Linked DNA regions of Hyalangium ruber. The protein of the gene in region 2 interacts with the protein of the main gene of each other region in a pairwise test. Links are inferred from orthologs where the notes say so. Each region holds a gene or a part of one and is shown on either strand. Other genes may lie near its edges.

Evidence for each region.
Region 1: the proteins of secD (region 2) and pheT interact in binary tests that used the Escherichia coli proteins (3 or more experiments, as listed by UniProt). The link is inferred for Hyalangium ruber from one-to-one orthologs.

Annotation. Positions count from the first base shown.
Region 1 is NZ_JAXIVS010000015.1:100,111-103,560, forward strand. Bases 441-3,450 are described here. They hold pheT (phenylalanine--tRNA ligase subunit beta), read right to left. Parts: upstream 3,147-3,450; coding sequence 735-3,146; downstream 441-734. Other genes in these bases: SYV04_RS34440 (integration host factor subunit alpha), read right to left, coding at 441-642; pheS (phenylalanine--tRNA ligase subunit alpha), read right to left, coding at 3,167-3,450. In the rest of the region: more of SYV04_RS34440, read right to left, coding at 253-440.
Region 2 is NZ_JAXIVS010000030.1:8,076-16,400, reverse strand. Bases 2,672-5,629 are described here. They hold secD (protein translocase subunit SecD), read right to left. Parts: upstream 5,061-5,629; coding sequence 3,282-5,060; downstream 2,672-3,281. Other genes in these bases: tgt (tRNA guanosine(34) transglycosylase Tgt), read right to left, coding at 5,579-5,629; yajC (preprotein translocase subunit YajC), read right to left, coding at 5,060-5,419; secF (protein translocase subunit SecF), read right to left, coding at 2,672-3,269. In the rest of the region: SYV04_RS42915 (Hsp70 family protein), read right to left, coding at 1-1,242; SYV04_RS42910 (transglycosylase SLT domain-containing protein), read right to left, coding at 1,239-1,949; more of secF, read right to left, coding at 2,103-2,671; more of tgt, read right to left, coding at 5,630-6,757; tRNA preQ1(34) S-adenosylmethionine ribosyltransferase-isomerase QueA, read right to left, coding at 6,761-7,846; SYV04_RS42880 (SpoIID/LytB domain-containing protein), read right to left, coding at 7,890-8,325. UniProt on the Escherichia coli protein: Part of the Sec protein translocase complex. Interacts with the SecYEG preprotein conducting channel. SecDF uses the proton motive force (PMF) to complete protein translocation after the ATP-dependent function of SecA.

The DNA.
Region 1 (3,450 bases), on a different replicon or contig from region 2:
GTTTGCGGCTGAAGGCCAGGGCCCAAAAGGTGAAGGCCCTGGAGTCACCGGCTTTCACCGGAAACTCCAGGGCCTTCGATGGTCGGGGCGACAGGATTTGAACCTGCGACCACTTGCACCCCAAGCAAGTGCGCTACCAGGCTGCGCTACGCCCCGGTACTTCCCGTCAGAAACGGGCCGCCCTTATGCCCCCACACGACGTCATCGTCAAGCAAGAGCCGCAGGCAGCCGTACAAAAACCACCAGCTCGCTTCAGGACTTCCCGTCCGACTCCTCCTCGGACTCGAACTCCTCGGAGTCGAACTCGTCATGCTCGTCCGCCTCCTCCTCGCGCGCGTCGATCTCCGCGTGGTTCTCCGGAGGCGCCTCGCCGTTGAGCGCGCTCTTGAGCACCTGGCTCGGCCGGAAGGTCAGCACCCGACGGGCCGAGATCTCGATCTCCTTGCCGGTCTGCGGATTGCGCCCCACCCGCGCCTTCTTCTGCCGCACCTGGAAGTTGCCGAACCCGGAGATCTTGATCTTGTCCCCGCGCTCCAGCGTCTCCTTCAAGGTGTCGAAGACGAGCTCGACGATCTCCGCCGACTCCTTCTTGGAGAAGCCGACCTTCTCGTACACGCCCTCGATGATGTCCGCCTTCGTCATACGCTCCCTCGGCAACCCTTCTGTGCGGTGAAGCCTGCGGATGCTGACAGCCTTCCCAGAGGGGTGTCAACCCTCTGACTTCACTCAGGAATTCAGGCGCGCAGGGCCCCGCCCAGCCGCTGGTTCACCTCGGAGATGATGCGCTGGTGCGCCTCGCTCACCTCCGCGTCGGTGAGCGTCCGCTCGGGCGAGCGGTAGCGGATGGCATAGGCCAGGTTCTTCTTCCCCTCGGGGATGGGCTTGCCCGTGTAGACGTCGAAGATGAGGGCGTCCTCCACCAGCGCGCCTCCCACCTCCAGAATCACGCGGCGGACCTCGTCATTGCGAAGCTCCGCGGGCACCACCACCGCCAGGTCCCTCAGCACGGCCGGGAAGCGCGGCAGCGAGTGGTACTCGGGCACCAGCCGGGCCGAGGCGTACAGGGGCTCGGTGTCCAGCTCGAAGGCGAACACGCCCTGCGGCAGCTCCAGGGCCTTGGTGATGCGCGGGTGCAGCTCGCCCACGTACCCGAGGGCCGTCCCATCGGCCAGAAGCACCTGGGCGCAGGCACGCGGATGCCACGCGGGAGCCTCGGCCGGCACGAAGCGAACCCCATCCAGGTGCAGGGCATGGAGTACCGCCTCCACGGCGCCCTTGGCGTCGTAGAAGTCCATCCGAGCGTCCTTCTGAGTCCAGCTACGCCCGGAGCGCAGGCCCCACACGAGCCCGCCCACCCGGTGTACCTCGCGCGTAGCCGGACGCCGACCCTGCCCGCCTTCCGGATCCCGGAAGTAGGCCCGGCCCGTCTCGTAGATGGCCACCCGCTCCACCTGGTGCCGCACGCTGCGAGAGAGGTTCTCCAGCAGTCCTGGCAGCAGGCTGGTGCGCATCACCGACTGCTCCACGCTGAGCGGATTGATGAGCACTACCGGTGCGTCCTTCCCGCCCAGCACCTCAAGGCTCTTGGGCGCCACGAACGAGTAGTTCACCACCTCGTTCATCCCCACGCCGGAGAGCGCCTGACGCAACCGCCGCTCGGCCTCGGCCTGGGCCGGCTCGGGAGCCAGCTCCGCGATCCCGCGCGGCAGCCGGGCCGGGATGTTGTCGTAGCCGTACACGCGAGCGATCTCCTCCAGCAGATCCTCCTCGCGCTCCACGTCCACGCGCGCCCGCGGCACCTCGAACGTCGTCTGGCCGCTGCCGTCCTCCGCCGCCCGGAACCCGAGCGCGCCCAGGATGCGGCGGCACTCCGCCTCCGGCACCGCCGCGCCCAGGAACTTCTCCACCCGCGCATAGCGCAGCGCCACCCGACGCGGCGGCTGAGGGCTCGGATGCACATCCACCCGGCCCGAGCGCACCGTGCCACCCGACAGCTCCGAGATGAGCTGCGCGGCCCGATCGATGGCTGGCCCCACTGCGTCGATGTCCGCCCCACGCTCGAAGCGGTGCGATGCCTCGGTGTGCAGGCCGTGGCGCTTGGACGTGCGGCGCACGCTGGAGGGCTGGAAGTTCGCCGACTCGAGCACGATGTGCTTCGTGCCCTCCGTCACCTCGCTGTCCGCCCCGCCCATCACTCCGGCGATGGCCTGGGGCCGATCCCGGTCGCAGATGGCCAGGTCATCCGCGTCGAGCGTGCGCTCCTTGCCATCGAGCGTGCGGATCTTCTCGCCCGGCTTCGCGCAGCGAACGACGATCTCCTGCCCCGCGAGCTTCTCCAGATCGAAGGCATGCAGCGGCTGGCCATACTCGAGGTTGACGTAGTTGGTCACGTCCACCACGTTGTTGATGGCGCGCACGCCACAGGCCTTGAGACGGTCCTGCATCCACTGGGGCGAGGGCTTGATGGTGACGTTCTCGACGATGCGCGCGGCGTAACGCGGGCACCGGGCCGAGTCCTCGATCCGCACCTTCACCTTGTCGGCCGCGGAGCCCCCAGACTCAGCGGGCTTCGGCTCCGGCGAACGGAACGCGGCGCCCGTCACCACGCCCACCTCTCGCGCCACGCCCAGGTGCGACAGGGCATCGGGCCGGTTCGGGGTGACGTTCACCTCCAGCACCACGTCATCCAGCCCCAGCGCCTCGGCGATCGGCGTGCCCGGCTTCGTCTCCGGCGAGAGGATGAGCAGCCCGGAGGAGTCCTCCGTCAGCCCCAGCTCCTTGGCCGAGCACAGCATGCCGAAGCTGTCCACGCCCCGGAGCGCGGCCTGCTTGATCTCCACGCCATTGGGCAGCTTCGTGCCCACGGTGGCCAGGGGCACCTTGTCCCCGACTTTGTAGTTCTTCGCGCCGCACACCACTTGCAGCGGCGCGGAGCCGCCCGCGTCCACCTTCGTCACGGACAGCTTGTCCGCGTTCGGGTGCTGCACGGACTCCTGGATCTGCGCCACCACCACGCCCTTGAGCGCCGCGCCGGGCTGCTCCAGGCCTTCGATCTCCAGCCCCGCCGCGGTCAGCTTGCGCGCCAGCTCGTCCACCGACGCCGGCAGCTTCACGTACTCGCCGAGCCACTTCACCGAAATCTTCACAGGTCAACCCTCTCCCGGACTCAGAACTGCTCGAGGAAGCGTGCGTCGTTCTCGAACATCATCCGCAGGTCATCGATGCGGTAGCGCAGCATGGCGATGCGCTCCACGCCCATGCCGAACGCGTAGCCCGTCACCTCACCCGGGTCATAGCCGCTGTACTTGAAGACGTTGGGATGCACCATGCCGCTGCCCAGCACCTCCAGCCAGCCCGTCGACTTGCACACCCGGCAGCCCTTGCCGCCGCACGAGGTACAGGAGATGTCCACCTCCGCCGAAGGCTCGGTGAACGGGAAGAAGGACGGGC
Region 2 (8,325 bases):
AGGCGGCGTGGGCGCGGAGACGCCACTGGAGGCGCTCAGCCTCGCGGCGCCCAGCACCACGGACTGGCCCGGCTCATCCAGGTACACGGGCACCTGGACGAAGAACTCCTGGGCGCGCTGCATGAGCAGGGGCATCCGGCACATCTCTCCCACCAGCAGCACCTCGTCCACGTCGCCGGGGAACATCGACTTCGCCGCGAGGATCTGCTCGCACATCTTCAGCGCCGACTCGACGAGGGGCCGGGCCAGGTCCTCCACTTCCCGGCGGGTGATGACGGTGTTGAAGTCCCCTGCCCGTCCATTGGCATCCACGGTGGCCAGGGGAACGAGGACCCGGGCCTCCGGCTGCGCGGAGAGCTGGATCTTCGCGAACTCGGCGGCGCCGGCCACACGGTAGTGCGCGGCGGGGTTGTTCTTGTCCGCGGCCACCCGCACGCCACTGGGGAGCTTGCGCATGAGCAGGTCCAGCACCCGCTTGTCCAGCTCGGCGCCACACAGGGACACGTTGCCCTCGGTGCCGAGCACCTGGCACTGCCGCGCCGCGTAGCGCACGAGGGAGGCCTGGAAGCAACCCCCACCCCAATCGCACACGATGGCGGTGCGCTCCGGCTTGCCGCGCCGCCGCTGGAAGGCGCCCAGGGCCACGGCGGTGGGCTCGGAGATGATGCGCTCGACGTGCAGCCCGGCCAGGGCGGCCGCCGCCGTCATCGTCTGGGGCAGCGGATCGTCCTTGCGCGTGGGCGGCACGGTCAGCACGGCCCGGTAGACGGGCTGCCGTAGGTAGTTCTGGGCCCGCTCGCGCGCCTCGTAGAGGAGCATGGCGGCCAGCTCCTTGGCGGAGAAGGTGCGGTTGCCCAGCACGACGGCGGCAAGCCCGTCCGCGCCCCGGACGACCTGGCACCGGAGCTGCTCGTACAGCCAGCGCAGCTTCGGGTCTCCATAGGGCGCGCCCAGCAGACCCTTGATGCCCCACACCGCCAGCGCGGGGACGGAGGCCTGCTGACCTCGGGCCGCGTTGCCCAGCACGATGCGGCCCCCGCTCCCCAGGGCGACGACCGAGGGCGTCCCGTCCATGCGCTCCGAGGGAACACAGACGGTGTTGCCCTGATGGAAGACGGCGACGCGGGTGTTCGTCACGCCAAGGTCGATGGCGATGACGGGCCCGGTGCTTTTCGTGGAGGGGTCCGGAGGCCGGACGCGATCGAGCGGACAATCGGTGACTTGGAACTGGGCCTGGGTCATCGCTCCCCCATCCTACAGAACCCGAGTTGTCCCTGGTGCTGCAGGAAATCGCGCTCGATCTGCTCGCGCTTCCGCGTCAGGACGGACCAGTAATAGAAGCGCCGGGGGAACAGCGTGTTCCGCCGGGCCAGCTGGTTGCGCAGGATGGCGACGCCGCAGCGCAGGTTCACCGCGGGATCGGTGATGTTGGCTTCCATGGGCTCCAGCGCGCAGCCCTCGTGCCGGGTCTGGTCGCCATAGCTGAGCTGGAGCAACCCCACGCTGAGCGTGCGCAGGGGCCGGGGCTCCATGAAGGTGCGCTCCGGGTCGAACCCGGACTCCAGCCGGGCGATGGAGGCGAACAGCAAGGCCCAGAAGGCCTTCTTCTCCTCGCGGCTGGCGCCGAAGTAGCCCGGGCAGAGCGTCTGCACCTCCTCGGCGGGCACCTTGTCATCCTCGAGCAGCGGCCGGCCGATGTCGTCCAGCGCCTCGGCGATGACCAGGTTCCACTCCTGCCTCCAGGCGCGGCCCTGCTCCTCGCGCACCTGGGCGAAGCGGGCCCGGGGCGGCGGTGGCGGCAGGCTGACCAGGGCCTCCGAGGAGGGCGCGGAGGGGCCCCGCCCAACCCCGGTGCGCACGGTCGCGGGGCGCACCGGCTCCCGGTGGGCACACGCCGCCCCCAGCAGCAACCCGAGCAACCCGACACGCTTCCAGCCACGAGTGTCCATGGACCCCACCAGGACCACCATCTCTCCAAGCCACGATCGAGGCAACGCCCCCCCACGCACCTCCATCCACCTTCCGACAGGGGCTGCCTGAAAAGCGAGGGCCCTCGCTCCCGCGAAGGGAGGAGGGCCCTGGAAGCAACGAACCGCCGAGACTCAGGCCGTCTTCGGGCTCATGCCCCCGCCGCCCTTGGCGCGGGTGTCGCGAGCCGCGGCGCGCTCATCCAGCCAGATGGTGAGCGGGCTGGCGATGTACACGGACGAGTAGGTGCCCACGAGGATGCCCACCATCATCGCCATGGCGAAGTCCCAGATCTCGCCCACGCCGAAGATGAGCAGACCGACCAGCGACAGCGCGGTGACGAGCGAGGTGAGCAGCGTGCGGGCCAGCGTGTCGTTGACGGCGATGTTGATGACCTCCGCCAGCGGCTTGCCCTTGAACTTGCCCATGTCCTCGCGGATGCGGTCGTAGATGACGATGGTGTCGTTGACCGAGTAGCCGACGATGGTCAGCAGCGCCGCGATGGCGGTGAGGTTGAACTCGCGCCGGCTCACCAGATAGAAGCCCGCCACCATCACCACGTCGTGGAGCATGGCGAGCAGCGCGCCCGGGCCGAACTTGAAGTCGAAGCGGAACGCCACGTAGATGAGGATGGCCACCATGGCGTACACCAGGGCCATGATGCCGCGGTTGCGCAGCTGCTTGCCGACCTGCGGGCCCACGTAGTCCACGCGGCGCTCCTCGAAGTCGCGCGTCGCCTGGCCCTGGCTCAGCGCGGCGCGAACCTTGTCGGCCATGCCGCTGGCGACGACCTGGTAGTCGAAGCCGCCGCCCTGCGCCTCGCCCAGCTCACGCACCTCCTGCACGCCCGTGCCCGAGCCCTCCACCGCCTGCTTGACGGCGGCGGCGGTGAGCGGGGTGGCCGAACGGAAGTTGATGATGCCGTTGGCCATGTCCGCGTACACGTTGCGCACATTGCCCAGCCCGTTGATGGCGGTCTTGGCCTTCTCGGCGTTCTCCTCGTTGAGCTGGGTGACGCCACCCAGGCGCAGCAGGAACGCGTTCTCACCCACCCCACCGATGCCCTGCACCGACACGTCGTGCAGCCCGCCCGCCAGCGCGCGGTCGCGCACCTCTTCCGCGGAGGTGGGCTTGTTGAACTTCAGCTCCACCACCGTGCCGCCCGCGAAGTCGACACCGTAGTTGAAGCCCACGGTGGCGATACCGACCAGGATGGCCAGGTTGACGAGGGTCGAGAGGTAGACGGCAATCTTGCGCTTGCCGATGAAGTCGATGTTCGTCTTGTGCTTGATGATGCGCATGGCGTCCCTCTGTCAGACCGAGACCGTCTGGGCGTTGCGGCCGTGGACGAAGTAGGTGGTGATGACGCGCGTCACAACGATGGAGGTGAACAGCGAGGCAATCAGGCCCACGATGAGCGTGGTGGCGAACCCGCGGATCGGCCCCGTGCCCGTGGCGAAGAGGATGAAGCCGGCGATCAGCGAGGTGACGTGGGAGTCGAAGATGGTCCAGAAGGCGCGGTCATAGCCCTGGTCCACCGCCTGACGCGCCGTCTTCCCGTGGTCCAGCTCCTCGCGGATGCGCTCGTTGATGAGCACGTTGGCATCCACCGCGACGCCCAGTGTCAGCGCGAAGCCGGCGATGCCCGGCAGCGTGAGCGTGGCGTTGAACAGCGCCAGCCCCGCCAGGATGAGCAGGCCGTTGAGCACCAGCGCCACGTCCGCGATGAGGCCCGTCTTCTTGTAGTAGACGCCCATGAAGATGACCACCAGCAGCAGGCCCACCAGGGCGGCCAGGCTGCCCTTCTTGATGAGCTCCTCGCCCAGCGAGGCGCCCACCTGACGAATCTCACCCACCGTCACCGGCGCCGGCAGGGCGCCCGCCTTCAGCACCAGCGCCAGCGTCTGCGCCTCGCCGAACCACTCCTCGAACGACTTGGTGCCCACCCCGCCCATGGTGATGCGCGCGCTGCCACCGGAGATCTTCTCGTTGATGCGCGGCGCCGACTGCACGTACTCGTCCAGCACGATGGCCATGTAGCGACCGGAGTTCGCCTCGGTGAGGCGCTCGAACTCACGCGCGCCCACCGCGTCGAAGGTGATGTTCACCTCGGGCTCGTTGAGCTGGCTGACGGAGGCGTTGGCGCTCTCCAGGTTCTCGCCCGTCAGCGGCACGTTCTTCTCCACCAGGTAGGTGCGGTACGAGAGGCAGTCGTCCTTCTTCAGCGGGTTGGCGATGCACTCCAGCAGCACCTCGCCGGTCTCCGGCACCTTGCCCTTCACGTAGGCCAGCAGCGCCTCGCGGTTGGGGCCCTGCAGCATCGGGTAGAGCACGTCCTCGGTGGCGATCGTGATGTTGCTGCCCTCGGGCGGCGGCGTCTGCGCGAAGATCTGCTGGAAGACCTCCGGGTTGGAGGTGTCCACCATGCGGAACTCGAGCTGCGCGGTGGTGCCCACCAGCTCCTTGGCCTGCTCCGGATCCGAGCGGCCCGGCAGGGAGATCTGGATCGAGTCGGTGCCCAGCTTGCGCACGTCGAGCTCGGCCACGCCCCACTTGTCGATGCGGTTGCGGATGACGAGCATCGCCTGATCCACCGACTCCTCGCGGAACAGGTTCGTCTGGCCCTCATCCGGAGACAGCACCAGCCGGCCCCCATCCCGCTCCACCTTGGTGAAGTCGGTGAAGGTGGCCAGCACCTCCTTCTCGATGGCGTCCATGGTGGCCGGATCCTTGGCGACCAGCGTCAGCTGCAGCCGCTCCGGATCCGTGTCCGCCGTCACCTCGCCCAGCTTCTTGTCCTGGGTGATGTAGCGGGCGATCTGCTGGCCCCGGCGCTCGGTGCGCTTCTGCAGGGCCGTCTTGGTATCCACCCGCATCACCATGTGGATGCCGCCCTGCAGGTCCAGGCCCAGGTTGAGCCGGTACTTGGCGGAAGGCGCCCACCCCGGCAGCTTCTCCTGCAGGAGCGCGAGGTTGTTGCGCTCCTCCGGCTTGAGCACCACCAGGGAGACATAGGTGGGGATCAGCAACCAGAGGGTCGCCACCGTCACCGCGACGATCATTCCAAACTTCCACCACCAGCCGCGGTCCATTACTTCTCCTCCTTCTTTTCCTCGGGCTTGCCCGGCACGGCCGCCGCGTCATCGGCGACGGTGCCCTTGGCGTAGACGGCCCGCTTCAGCACGCGGATGCGCACTCCGCTGGCCACTTCCAGGGTGACGGTTTGCTCGGAGACCAGGTGGATCTTCCCGACGATTCCACCCTGGGTGACGACCTCGTCGCCCTTCTTGAGCCCCGAGAGCAGCTCTCGGTGGGACTTCATCTGCTTCTGCTGGGGGCGGATCATCACGAAGTACATGATGCCCACCAGCAGTGCGATGAACCCGATATTGACCATCGGGCTCGATCCGCCGCCCGGGGCCTGCGCCAGAATCAGGAAGCTCTCAACCACGTACCGCCTCGTCGCTTGGAAAGGTTCGGGCCGAACCCCTACCCGGATGTGGGCAAAGGTCAACCCAGAAGGGGCCGCCTCTTAGCAGTAGCCCCTTTCGTGAGCAAGTGAACGCAGCCGGCAACCGCCTGTTCCCAACACCGCGAGGCACGGCAGTGTTCACCGGGAGCGGGTGCGCTCGGCCTCCTGATCCGCCGCCCGGGCACGGAATTCCCGGGCGAAGGAGGCGAAGCGATCCTCGGAGATGGCCCGGCGCACCTGGGCCATCAACCCCAGGAAGTAGTGCAGGTTGTGCAGGGTGTTGAGCCGCATGGCGAGGATCTCCCCGGCCACGAAGAGATGGCGCAGGTAGGCCCGGCTGAACGTGCGGCAGGTGTAGCAGGTGCAGGCCGGGTCCACCGGACGTGGGTCCTTGGCATACACGGCGTTGCGGATGACGACCTTGCCCTCGGAGGTGAAGAGCAGGCCGTTGCGGGCGCAGCGGGTGGGCAGGACGCAGTCGAACATGTCCACGCCGGCCTCGACGCAGGTGACGAGGTCCACGGGGGTGCCCACGCCCATGAGGTAGCGCGGCTTGTCGCGCGGCAGCAGGGGCGCCGAATAGGCCACGCCGGCGTGCATGGCCTCGGGCGTCTCTCCCACTGAGTAGCCGCCCAGGGCGTAGCCGGGCAGGTCCACGGAGCACACGGCCTCGGCGTGGGATTTGCGCAGGTCCTCGTGCATGCCGCCCTGGACGATGCCGAAAAGGGAGGAGCGCTCGCGGCTCCAGGCCTTGGCGCAGCGGTGCAACCAGCGGGTGGTGCGCGCCAGGGACTGCTCCAGGTAGGAGCGCTCCGAGGTGGCGGGCGGACACTCATCGAAGGCCATGATGATGTCGGCGCCGAGCGTCTCCTGGATCTCGATGGAGCGCTCGGGGGTGAGCATGTGGCGCGAGCCGTCCAGGTGCGACTGGAAGGCGGCGCCCTCCTCGGTGATTTTGCGCTTCTCGGCGAGGCTGAAGACCTGGAAGCCGCCCGAGTCGGTGAGCATCGGCCGCTCCCAGGAGATGAAGCGGTGCAGGCCGCCCATCTCACCCACCAGCGCCTCGCCGGGCCGGAGCATCAGGTGGTAGGTGTTGCCGAGGATGATCTGCGCATCCAGGGTGAGCAGGTCATCCGGCCCCACGCCCTTGACGCTGCCCACGGTGCCCACGGGCATGAAGATGGGCGTCTCGATGGGCCCGTGGGGGGTGTGGACCCGGCCGCGCCGCGCCTTCGAGCCCGCGTCCTCGTGGAGCAGCTCATAGCGCACCAGGCCCGGTGCCACCCGCGTATCGCCCTTACCCTTCGACTCACCCATCGTTTACTCCGTCACCAGCATGGCATCGCCATACGAGAAGAACCGGTAGCCCGCGCGAACGGCTTCCCGGTAGGCCGCAAGGGTCTGCTCCCGGCCCACCAGCGCGCTCACCAGCATCACCAGGGTGGAGCGCGGCAGGTGGAAGTTGGTGAGCAGCACGTCGACCTGCCGGAAGGTAAAGCCCGGGCGGATGAAGATCCGTGTGTCCCCCTGCCCCGCGCGCAGCAAGCCCGTCTCGGGGTCCGTGGCGGACTCCAGGGTGCGCACCACCGTGGTGCCCACCGCCACCACCCGACGGCCCTCGGCATGGGCGGCGTTCACCTCGGCCGCCGTCTCGTCGGGGACGCCGTAGCGCTCGGGGTGCATCTTGTGGAGGTCCAGGTCCTCCTCGCGCACGGGGAGGAAGGTGCCGGGCCCCACGTCGAGCGTGACCGTCACGCGCTTCACGCCGCGCGCTTCGAGCGCCGCGAAGGTGGCCTCGGTGAAGTGAAGCCCCGCGGTGGGCGCCGCCACGGAGCCGGAAGCCCGGGCATAGACGGTCTGGTAGCGCTCGGCGTCCGCGGCGTCCGGCTCGCGGGTGATGTAGGGAGGCAGCGGCAACCGGCCGGCCTGTTCCAACAGCCCCTGGAAGGAGGCCCCGGGAGGAGCCTGGAAGCGCACCCGGTACTCCCCTCCTCCGACCGCCTCCAGCACCTCGGCGGTGAGCCCACTGGGGAAGGCCACCTGGGCGCCGGGCTTGAGGCCCTTGGAGGCCTGCCCGAGGCAGATCCACTCCAAGGTCTCGGGAGCCTGGGCGAGCGCGGCCGAGGTGAGCGTGGCGGCTGCGGGGCGAACGACGAGCAACTCCACGCGGCCGCCGGTGCCGACCTTGGCGCCGAGCAATCGGGCGGGGATGACACGGGCGTCGTTGAGGACGAGCACGTCGCCGGGGCGCAGGAGGCTGGGCAGATCGCCGAAGTGGCGGTGCTCCCACGCGCCGGAGGACCGGCTTACGGTCATCAGGCGCGAGGCATCGCGCGCGCCCAGGGGCTTCTGGGCGATCTGCGCTTCGGGCAGTTCGAAGTCGTAGTCGGAGAGGCGGGACGACACGGGGCGCTTGTACCAGCCCTGGTGCCGCCCCGGAACCGTGAGCTCAATAGAGTTGCTGGAGTTCGGCCCCCGGGTAGTAGTGCGAGAGGATTTCTCGGTACTCCCAGCCACCATCGGCGAGGGCCTTGGCGCCCCACTGGCACAGGCCGGCGCCGTGGCCATAGCCGCGCCCGGTGAAGGAGTAACCGTGAGCCGTCTTCTCCACCTCGAAGTCCAGGCTCTTGAGCTTCGTGTAGCCCAGGCGCTGGCGGAAGCGGGCGCCATCCAGGGTGGTGCCATCGGCGGTGGTGACGCGGGAGACCCGGCGGGTGCCGGTACGCCCGGCGATGCGCAACCCTTCGGGAGAGCCACTGAGCGCGGACCGGAGCTCCGCCTCGCTGACGTCGGCGGACCAACGGCTGGCGGGCAACTTGCCACAGGGACACTCGACGGCCTGGAGGTAGGGCAGGTCCCGCTGCAGTGCGGCCTGGCCGGACTCG